DNA from 2 places in the Pseudomonas sp. FG29 genome. Region 1 is predicted to be linked to the other one. Evidence: predicted binding sites of a transcription regulator. Region 1 holds the regulator's gene; the other holds the start of a gene.
The links. The regulator sigma-54, encoded in region 1, starts transcription at its own class of promoters, with help from an activator protein. The targets are predictions, from matches to a motif close to ANTGGCATNNANNTTGCTNT.

Region 1 (4,145 bases):
CTCGGTGGGCAACCTCGCCTATTACGAGCAGAAGCCGGCCGTGGACAAGGAGATCGTCAAAGCCTACGGCAAGACCATTCAGTACTTCGCCAGCAACGAGCGCATCGTTCTGATCGACCAGGCCAAGGTGATCCAGGAAGGCAACACCTTCGAAGGCGAGAAAATCGTCTATGACACCCGCCGCCAGATCGTCAATGCGGGCCGTGCCACCGGTAACAACGTGAGCATGCCGCGTCCGCGCATCGACATGGTCATCCAGCCGAAGAACAAACCTGCGGATCAGCAACAGTAATGGCTATTCTCAAAGCCCAGCATCTGGCCAAGAGCTACAAGGGTCGCCAGGTCGTACGCGACGTCAGCCTGAACATCGAAAGCGGCCAGATCGTGGGCCTGCTCGGCCCCAACGGCGCCGGCAAGACCACCTGCTTCTACATGATCGTCGGCCTGGTGCAGGCCGATCAGGGGCGCGTGCTGATCGATGATCTGGACGTCAGCCACCAGCCCATGCATGGCCGCGCCCGCGCGGGTATCGGCTACCTGCCCCAAGAAGCTTCGATCTTCCGCAAGCTGTCGGTGGCCGACAACATCATGGCCATTCTGGAAACGCGCAAGGATCTGGATCGCAGCGGCCGCCAGGCGGAACTGGAGAACCTGCTGCAGGAATTCCATATCCACCATATCGCCGACAGCCTGGGCATGAGCCTGTCTGGCGGTGAACGCCGCCGCGTGGAAATCGCTCGCGCCCTGGCCACCAATCCGAAGTTCATCCTGCTCGACGAACCCTTCGCCGGTGTCGACCCGATCTCGGTAGGCGATATCAAGCAGATCATCCATCACCTCAAGGCCAAGGGCATCGGCATTCTGATCACCGATCACAACGTGCGCGAAACCCTGGATATCTGCGAGACTGCTTACATCGTCAACGACGGGCAACTGATCGCAGAAGGCGATGCTCAGACCATCCTCGCCAACCAGACCGTGAAAGAGGTATACCTGGGCCACGAGTTCCGTCTGTAAATGACCTGCATTTACATGACAGGAATAGGACAGCCCCTAGGCAAATGAGCGTTTTTCAGGCATATAATTTGCTTCCTGGCGGCGCTTCGGCGCCCTGATGTGGAAGGCGTAACTCGCCAGTAAATTAAGGTCTGCAATGAAACCTTCGCTAGTCCTCAAGATGGGCCAGCAGCTGACGATGACACCGCAGCTGCAACAGGCTATCCGCCTCCTCCAACTGTCTACTCTGGATCTTCAGCAGGAGATCCAGGAGGCGCTGGAATCCAACCCCATGCTCGAGCGCCAGGAAGATGGCGACGACTTCGACAACAGCGACCCGATGGCCGATGGCGCCGAAAGCGCTGCCCCCGCGCCGAGCAAGGAAGAGAGCTACCAGGAAGCCACTCCGACGGTTGATAACCTGGAGGAAGGCGAGTGGGGCGAACGCATTCCCAACGAGCTGCCGGTCGACACTGCCTGGGAAGACATCTACCAGACCAGCGCCAGCAGCCTGCCCAGCAACGATGATGACGAGTGGGACTTCACCACCCGCACCTCCACTGGTGAAAGCCTGCACAGCCACCTGCTGTGGCAACTCAACCTCGCACCGATGTCGGACAAGGATCGGCTGATCGCCGCCACCCTGATCGACTGCATCAACAACGACGGCTACCTGGAGGAAACCCTCGAGGAAGTGGCCGAGTCCTTCGACCCCGAACTGGACATCGAACTCGATGAAGTCGAGGTCGTACTGCACCGCATCCAGCAATTCGAGCCAGCCGGCATCGGCGCCCGTGATCTGCGTGAATGCCTGCTCCTGCAACTCCGTCAGTTGCCTGCCAGCACGCCCTGGCTGACCGAAACCCAGCGTCTGGTCAGCGATCACCTGGAACTGCTCGGCAGCCGTGACTATGCCCAATTGATGCGCCGCACCAAGCTCAAGGAAGACGAGCTCAAGCAGGTCATCGACCTGATCCAGCGCCTCAACCCGCGCCCGGGTTCGCAGATCGAATCGAGCGAACCGGAATACGTGGTGCCGGACGTCATCGTGCGCAAGCACAACGACCGCTGGCTGGTGGAACTGAACCAAGAGGCCATGCCGCGTCTGCGCGTCAATGCGCAGTACGCCGGCTTCGTCAAACGCGCCGACTCCAGCGCCGACAACACCTTTATGCGCAACCAGTTGCAGGAAGCGCGCTGGTTCATCAAGAGTCTGCAGAGCCGCAACGAGACCCTGATGAAGGTGGCCACGCAGATCGTCGAACATCAACGCGGCTTCCTCGACTACGGTGACGAGGCCATGAAGCCCCTGGTGCTGCATGACATCGCCGAAGCGGTGGGCATGCACGAGTCGACCATCTCGCGCGTCACCACGCAGAAATTCATGCATACCCCACGTGGCATTTACGAGCTGAAATATTTCTTCTCCAGCCACGTCAGCACCTCCGAAGGCGGCGAATGCTCGTCCACCGCGATCCGCGCCATCATCAAAAAACTGGTCGCCGCAGAAAACGCGAAAAAGCCGTTGAGTGACAGCAAGATCGCTGGTTTACTGGAGGCACAAGGCATCCAGGTCGCCCGTCGGACAGTTGCCAAATACCGCGAGTCTCTCGGTATCGCACCATCCAGTGAACGCAAGCGCCTGATGTGAGCAAGCCAGACTGATCGCACACGCGAACAGGCCAAGGTGTTCCGGTGGTAGGTCGACTCATGACCTGCCTCTTACACAAGGCAACAAGGAGAAAGCGGTATGCAAGTCAACATCAGTGGACATCAGCTGGATGTGACCGACGCCCTGCGTGACTACATCGGCGAGAAACTCGGCCGACTGGAACGCCACTTCGACAAGATCACCAACGTTCAGGTGATCATGGAAGTCGAGAAGCTCAAGCAAAAGATCGAAGCCACCCTTCACGTTGCCGGCGGTGAGGTCGTCGCCAACGCTGAGCATACGGATATGTACGCCGCCATCGACCTGCTGGCCGACAAACTCGACCGTCAACTCATCAAGCACAAGGAAAAGCAGCTCGACCGCCTGCAAGGCGCTACAGCCCGCTGACATTTCCCCTCCATGATCCGACTTGAAAACATCCTGACCCCCGGCCGTTCCTTGGTGAACGTGCCGGGCGGCAGTAAGAAGCGCGTGCTCGAACAGATCGCCAGCCTGGTTGCTCGTGATCTTGCTGACCTGGATAACCAGGACATCTACGAAAGCCTCATTGCCCGCGAGAAACTCGGTTCTACCGGTTTCGGCAACGGTATCGCCATTCCCCATTGCCGCCTGGCTGGCTGCAGCGCCCCGATCAGTGCCCTGTTGCGCCTCGACACGGCCGTCGACTTCGACGCCATCGACGGTGCACCGGTCGATCTGCTGTTCGTGCTGCTGGTGCCAGAGGCTGCTACCGACGCGCACCTGGAACTCCTGCGCCAGATCGCCAGCATGCTCGACCGCCAGGACGTCCGCGAACGCCTGCGTCAGGCGCCGACCAGCGAGGCGCTCTATCAGGTCGTCGTGGACATCCAGAACGGTCAATAATCATGCGCCTGATCATCGTCAGCGGTCGCTCCGGCTCCGGCAAGAGCACCGCCCTCGATGTACTCGAAGACAACGGTTTCTACTGCATCGACAATCTGCCGGCGAGCCTGTTGCCAGAGCTGGCCGAGCGTTTTCTGCCGCACAGTGACCTGCTGCTGCCACAGGTTGCGGTGTCCATCGATGCACGCAACCTGCTGAGCCAGCTGCGCCGCTTTCCCGAGTTGCTCAGCGAGGTCAACAAGCGCGGCATCCGCTGTGAGGTGCTCTACCTCGACGCCGAAGACGACACCCTGCTCAAGCGCTTCTCGGAAACCCGCAGGCGTCATCCGCTAACCAACGAACATCGCTCGCTGGCCGAGGCCATCGCCTACGAGACGCAGTTGCTGGCGCCGATCATCGATCTCGCCGACCTGCGCATCGATACCACTCGCCTGAACCTCTACCAGTTGCGCGACGCGCTGAAGCTGCGCCTGCTAGGGCAGGCACAGACGGGGACGGCCTTTCTCGTCGAGTCCTTTGGCTTCAAACGTGGCATGCCCGTGGACGCCGATCTGGTGTTCGACGCGCGCTGCCTGCCCAACCCCTACTGGAAACCTGAACTGCGCGATTTTTC
Region 2 (4,145 bases), on a different contig from region 1:
CTGAACGCGACTACCAAAAGCGTAAATAGCCATAAAACCATCTAGCCGCGAGCGTAACAACTCGACCAGAGCTGCATCATTTATGATAAACCTCCGTCTACCTAGCGAGCAGTCTATCCCCCTGCCACTCCTGCATCACGCAGAATGATCACGGGTTTCGCGTTGCCCTACCCGAGCTACTCGCTGGTGACGTTATTTACGTTATGAAATATATAGATGACCCGTCGATATTTGCTCGCACATATAGTATAGGTGCGCATATGATGACCGACGCTAGGCAATTGCGACATTAAAAACACCAAAGCAGGGCGATTTAATAGCTTCTGATCAACTGACTAAGCTCCAAGCGAGCATGACTTGATATCAACTAAAAATGCATGCCCCTAGAGTTTAACGAACTGACCAACCAATAGCTCCACATTCCAAAGATAGCCCATCAAAAAACCATATAGCAAGACATAAAACCCACCAAACAAGCAGCACTCACACCCTATCTAATCTTGAGCTTAATATAAGAAACCTTAGAATCAACAAAAATTTTGTCCTTCTCCCGCTGATCAAACATTGGCGGAGCGTGATCACCCACAACTATCACATCAAGCTTTGAAGTCACACCGGAAAGTAAACCTGCTAAGCCTTTAAAAAACTGAGCTTGCAGCTTGAGATTTCTACAAGCCTCACCACCAACTAAAACACCATATTCGGCACAGTCAAAAAAATCACCTCGCAAGTCACGAGAGTCATAAAACGAATGAGTATTGAGCGTTAGCCAATATATAAAATCCTTACCCTTCCGATTCAACAAAGGCTTGAGTTGCACCGTCATCAACTCAAGATCACACGCCCCGGGAAAGGAGTAGCAGCGCTCTTTCCACGACCCACTCTCGAAAAAAACCCTTTCATCAAAACCTACCCGAGGATACCAGTGAACACGATCATACATCAGCCCAACCGCACCATGCACAGCGTGCGTGGCGTAACCCTGCCTTTTAAAAAACCCAGGCAAGCACCCTTCAAATCCTTCTGAAACATTGGATAAGTTAAAATGATTAGGCTGAAGGCGACACAACTCTCTCAACTCTCCAGCTACGGTGGCCCCTACAAAATCTTTTGAACCAGACTCCACCACATCAACATTCTTGAGCTCGAGAAGAGGACTTATTAGGCGCTCAAAAATCAGAGGATTTGAAGTAGCCCCCCAAGACTCATTAACAATAAGCAAGACCTTATCTTGAAACTCAGCACCCACATCAAACCACGCATCAGAGGCCCCTTTATAAGCTGCCTTGGCAAATGGCTGCCCTTCCTCGAAATACTTCTCAAGAAACGCACCTTGGCGATATGTATAAAAATAAACAACCTGACTCGAAACAGGAACGCCTTCAGGCACACGCCAAAACTTTCCGCGTTCTACATCTCCTCCGTACACTGAAAACACATAGAACAGCAACGAAGAATTCAATAACGCCAGACAACCTAATAACGTAGAACGCCTAACTGAAAGAAAAAAGAACCAGAACACAAATAACAACAACACCACCAGCACACAAAACAAAACCTGCCAACCTAAAGCAGCGACAGGGATAAAACCCATAAGATAAGCTATATCTTGCAACCTAACAAAAGGAAACACCTGACCAACCAGGACTATTGAGTCCACAAAAACACAAATCAAGAGCAACGGATAAAACAAAAAACGCAACGGAGTAAAAAAAACAACAGCACAAAATATATAATCAAAATTCACATAAGGCCGACCCAACCCAAAATAAGAAGCAAGCAGTCCAAATACAATATTTGGAAAAACAACCACACCAATCAACCAAAGAAAAGAAGAAGTACTTCTCAATACATCACCCCATATAAAAACGCCCCGCATTGCGGGGCGTAATTGAATCGCAAGCAGTTAAGAACCAGCAGCACCGCACTTGCTAGCATACTGCTGAGGAACCGTAGTTGCACAGTTCCACAGGCCGGTATCGCGAGTGTATGTGTAGGTTACGGTGTCACTAGCAAGATTAGCATTAACACCAGTAGTGCCGAAAGTATAAGTCAGCACATAGCTTCCGTCAGTCCCGTTGTACGCCGGCGCTGTTACTGCACCGTACTCACCGGTAAGCTGCAAGCCTAAAGCGTTAGTGGTGGCGTTAGCAGCGCCTGTCGAAGCGGCGAATGCTTCTCCTTGATCAATGCGTTCCTGGATAGCAGTACGAGCACCGCCAAGCAAAGCATGGGACTCGGAGAACTGACTACGAGCGATATAATTTTGATACTGAGGAATCGCGATGGCAGCCAAGATGCCGATGATGGCAACCACGATCATCAATTCGATAAGGGTAAAACCCTTTTGCATTTGAGCTTTCATTTTTTTCTCCAAATTGAATAGGCCCATTGACCTACCTGACACAAAAGCACAGGACGTGCCAACTCTCAAACACGCTCCGTAACAGGCCTTTCCCGGCTCCCAGAGTCACCGACCAGCACAAGTCTCGCCACTAACTGTCATTTTTTGTCACCTTCAATTGCGAGGTTTGGCAGCGCCCCTGCAACTGGGCTATAAGGCAAAGATTATGTGTGGAGCCCGTGATGAACGACAGCATTTCTCTTTCCGGCCTGGCCAGGCAATTAGCGCAAACCGGGCTACTGGACGAAAAAGCCGCCCAACAAGCCCAGCAGCAAGCCCAGCGCAACAAGCTGTCACTGGTGACCTATCTGGTACAGAACAAGCTGGTCAAGAGTCGCGCCCTGGCGGAATTGGCGTCCGAGCAATTCGGCGTCGCGTTCTTCGACCTCAACACCATCGATAAGGAAAGCCAGCCGCGTGAGCTGGTCAGCGAGAAACTGGTGCGCCAGCACCGCGTGCTGCCGCTGTGGCGGCGCGGCAACAAACTGTTCGTCGGTCTTTCCGACCCCACCAACCACCAGGCTGTCACCGACGTTCAGTTCAGTACCGGGCTCAATACCGAGGCCATTCTGGTCGAGGACGACAAACTCGGCGATGCCATCGACAAGTTCTTCGAATCGTCCAATAGCGGCATGGATGATCTGGCTGACGTCGATCTGGACGGTTTGGATGTCGAGGCGGTCAATGACGACAAGCCAATAGGCGAAGCAGGCGCCGATGCGGACGATGCTCCAGTGGTGCGCTTCGTCAACAAGATGCTGCTGGATGCCATCAAGGGCGGCTCCTCCGACCTGCACTTCGAACCCTATGAGAAGACCTATCGCGTCCGTTTTCGTACCGACGGCATCCTCCATGAGGTGGCGCGCCCACCGATCCAGTTGGCGCCACGTATTTCCGCTCGCCTCAAGGTAATGGCCGCGCTGGATATTTCCGAACGGCGCAAGCCGCAGGATGGGCGAATCAAGATGCGCGTATCCAAGACCAAGGCCATCGACTTTCGCGTCAACACCCTGCCTACCCTATGGGGCGAGAAGATCGTGATGCGGATTCTCGACCCTACCAGCGCGCAAATGGGTATCGACGCCCTCGGCTACGAGGAAGAGCAGAAAGAGCTCTATATGAATGCTCTCAAGCAACCGCAGGGCATGATTCTGGTCACCGGCCCCACTGGCTCGGGCAAGACGGTATCGCTCTATACCGGCCTGAATATCCTAAACACGCCAGATGTGAATATTTCCACCGCCGAAGACCCGGTGGAGATCAACCTCGAAGGCATCAACCAGGTCAACGTCAACCCCAAGCAGGGCATGGATTTCACCCAGGCGCTACGCGCCTTCCTGCGTCAGGATCCGGATATCATCATGGTCGGTGAGATCCGCGACCTGGATACCGCCTCCATCGCTGTCAAGGCCGCCCAGACCGGGCATATGGTGATGTCTACCCTGCACACCAACAGTGCTGCGGAAACCCTGACGCGCCTGCGCAATATGGGTGTTCCGTCCTTCAACATCGCCACCTCGGTAAACCTGATCATCGCCCAGCGCCTGGCGCGCAAGCTGTGCAGCACCTGCAAGAAAGAAGTGGACGTGCCACGCGAGACGTTGCTGGCCGAAGGCTTCCCCGAAGACAAGATCGGCACCTTCAAGATTTACGGCCCGGTTGGCTGTGATAACTGCAAAGGCGGCTATAAGGGCCGTGTCGGTATTTATGAAGTGGTTAAAAACACGCCCAACCTGCAGCG

Region 2: a site for sigma-54 is predicted at 2,409-2,428, ahead of ACODS1_RS05695 (pilin). Genes of this name have one in related genera too.

Annotation. Positions count from the first base shown of each region.
Region 1 covers NZ_JBMDJU010000007.1:44,168-48,312, reverse strand. Annotated here, with positions in the region: gene lptA (lipopolysaccharide transport periplasmic protein LptA) at 1-292, shown strand, start outside; gene lptB (LPS export ABC transporter ATP-binding protein) at 292-1,017, shown strand; gene ACODS1_RS09930 (RNA polymerase factor sigma-54) at 1,154-2,647, shown strand; gene hpf (ribosome hibernation-promoting factor, HPF/YfiA family) at 2,747-3,055, shown strand; gene ptsN (PTS IIA-like nitrogen regulatory protein PtsN) at 3,068-3,532, shown strand; gene rapZ (RNase adapter RapZ) at 3,535-4,145, shown strand, end outside.
Region 2 covers NZ_JBMDJU010000003.1:99,707-103,851, forward strand. Annotated here, with positions in the region: gene ACODS1_RS05690 (sulfatase-like hydrolase/transferase) at 491-1,849, opposite strand; gene ACODS1_RS05695 (pilin) at 1,907-2,392, opposite strand; gene pilB (type IV-A pilus assembly ATPase PilB) at 2,587-4,145, shown strand, end outside.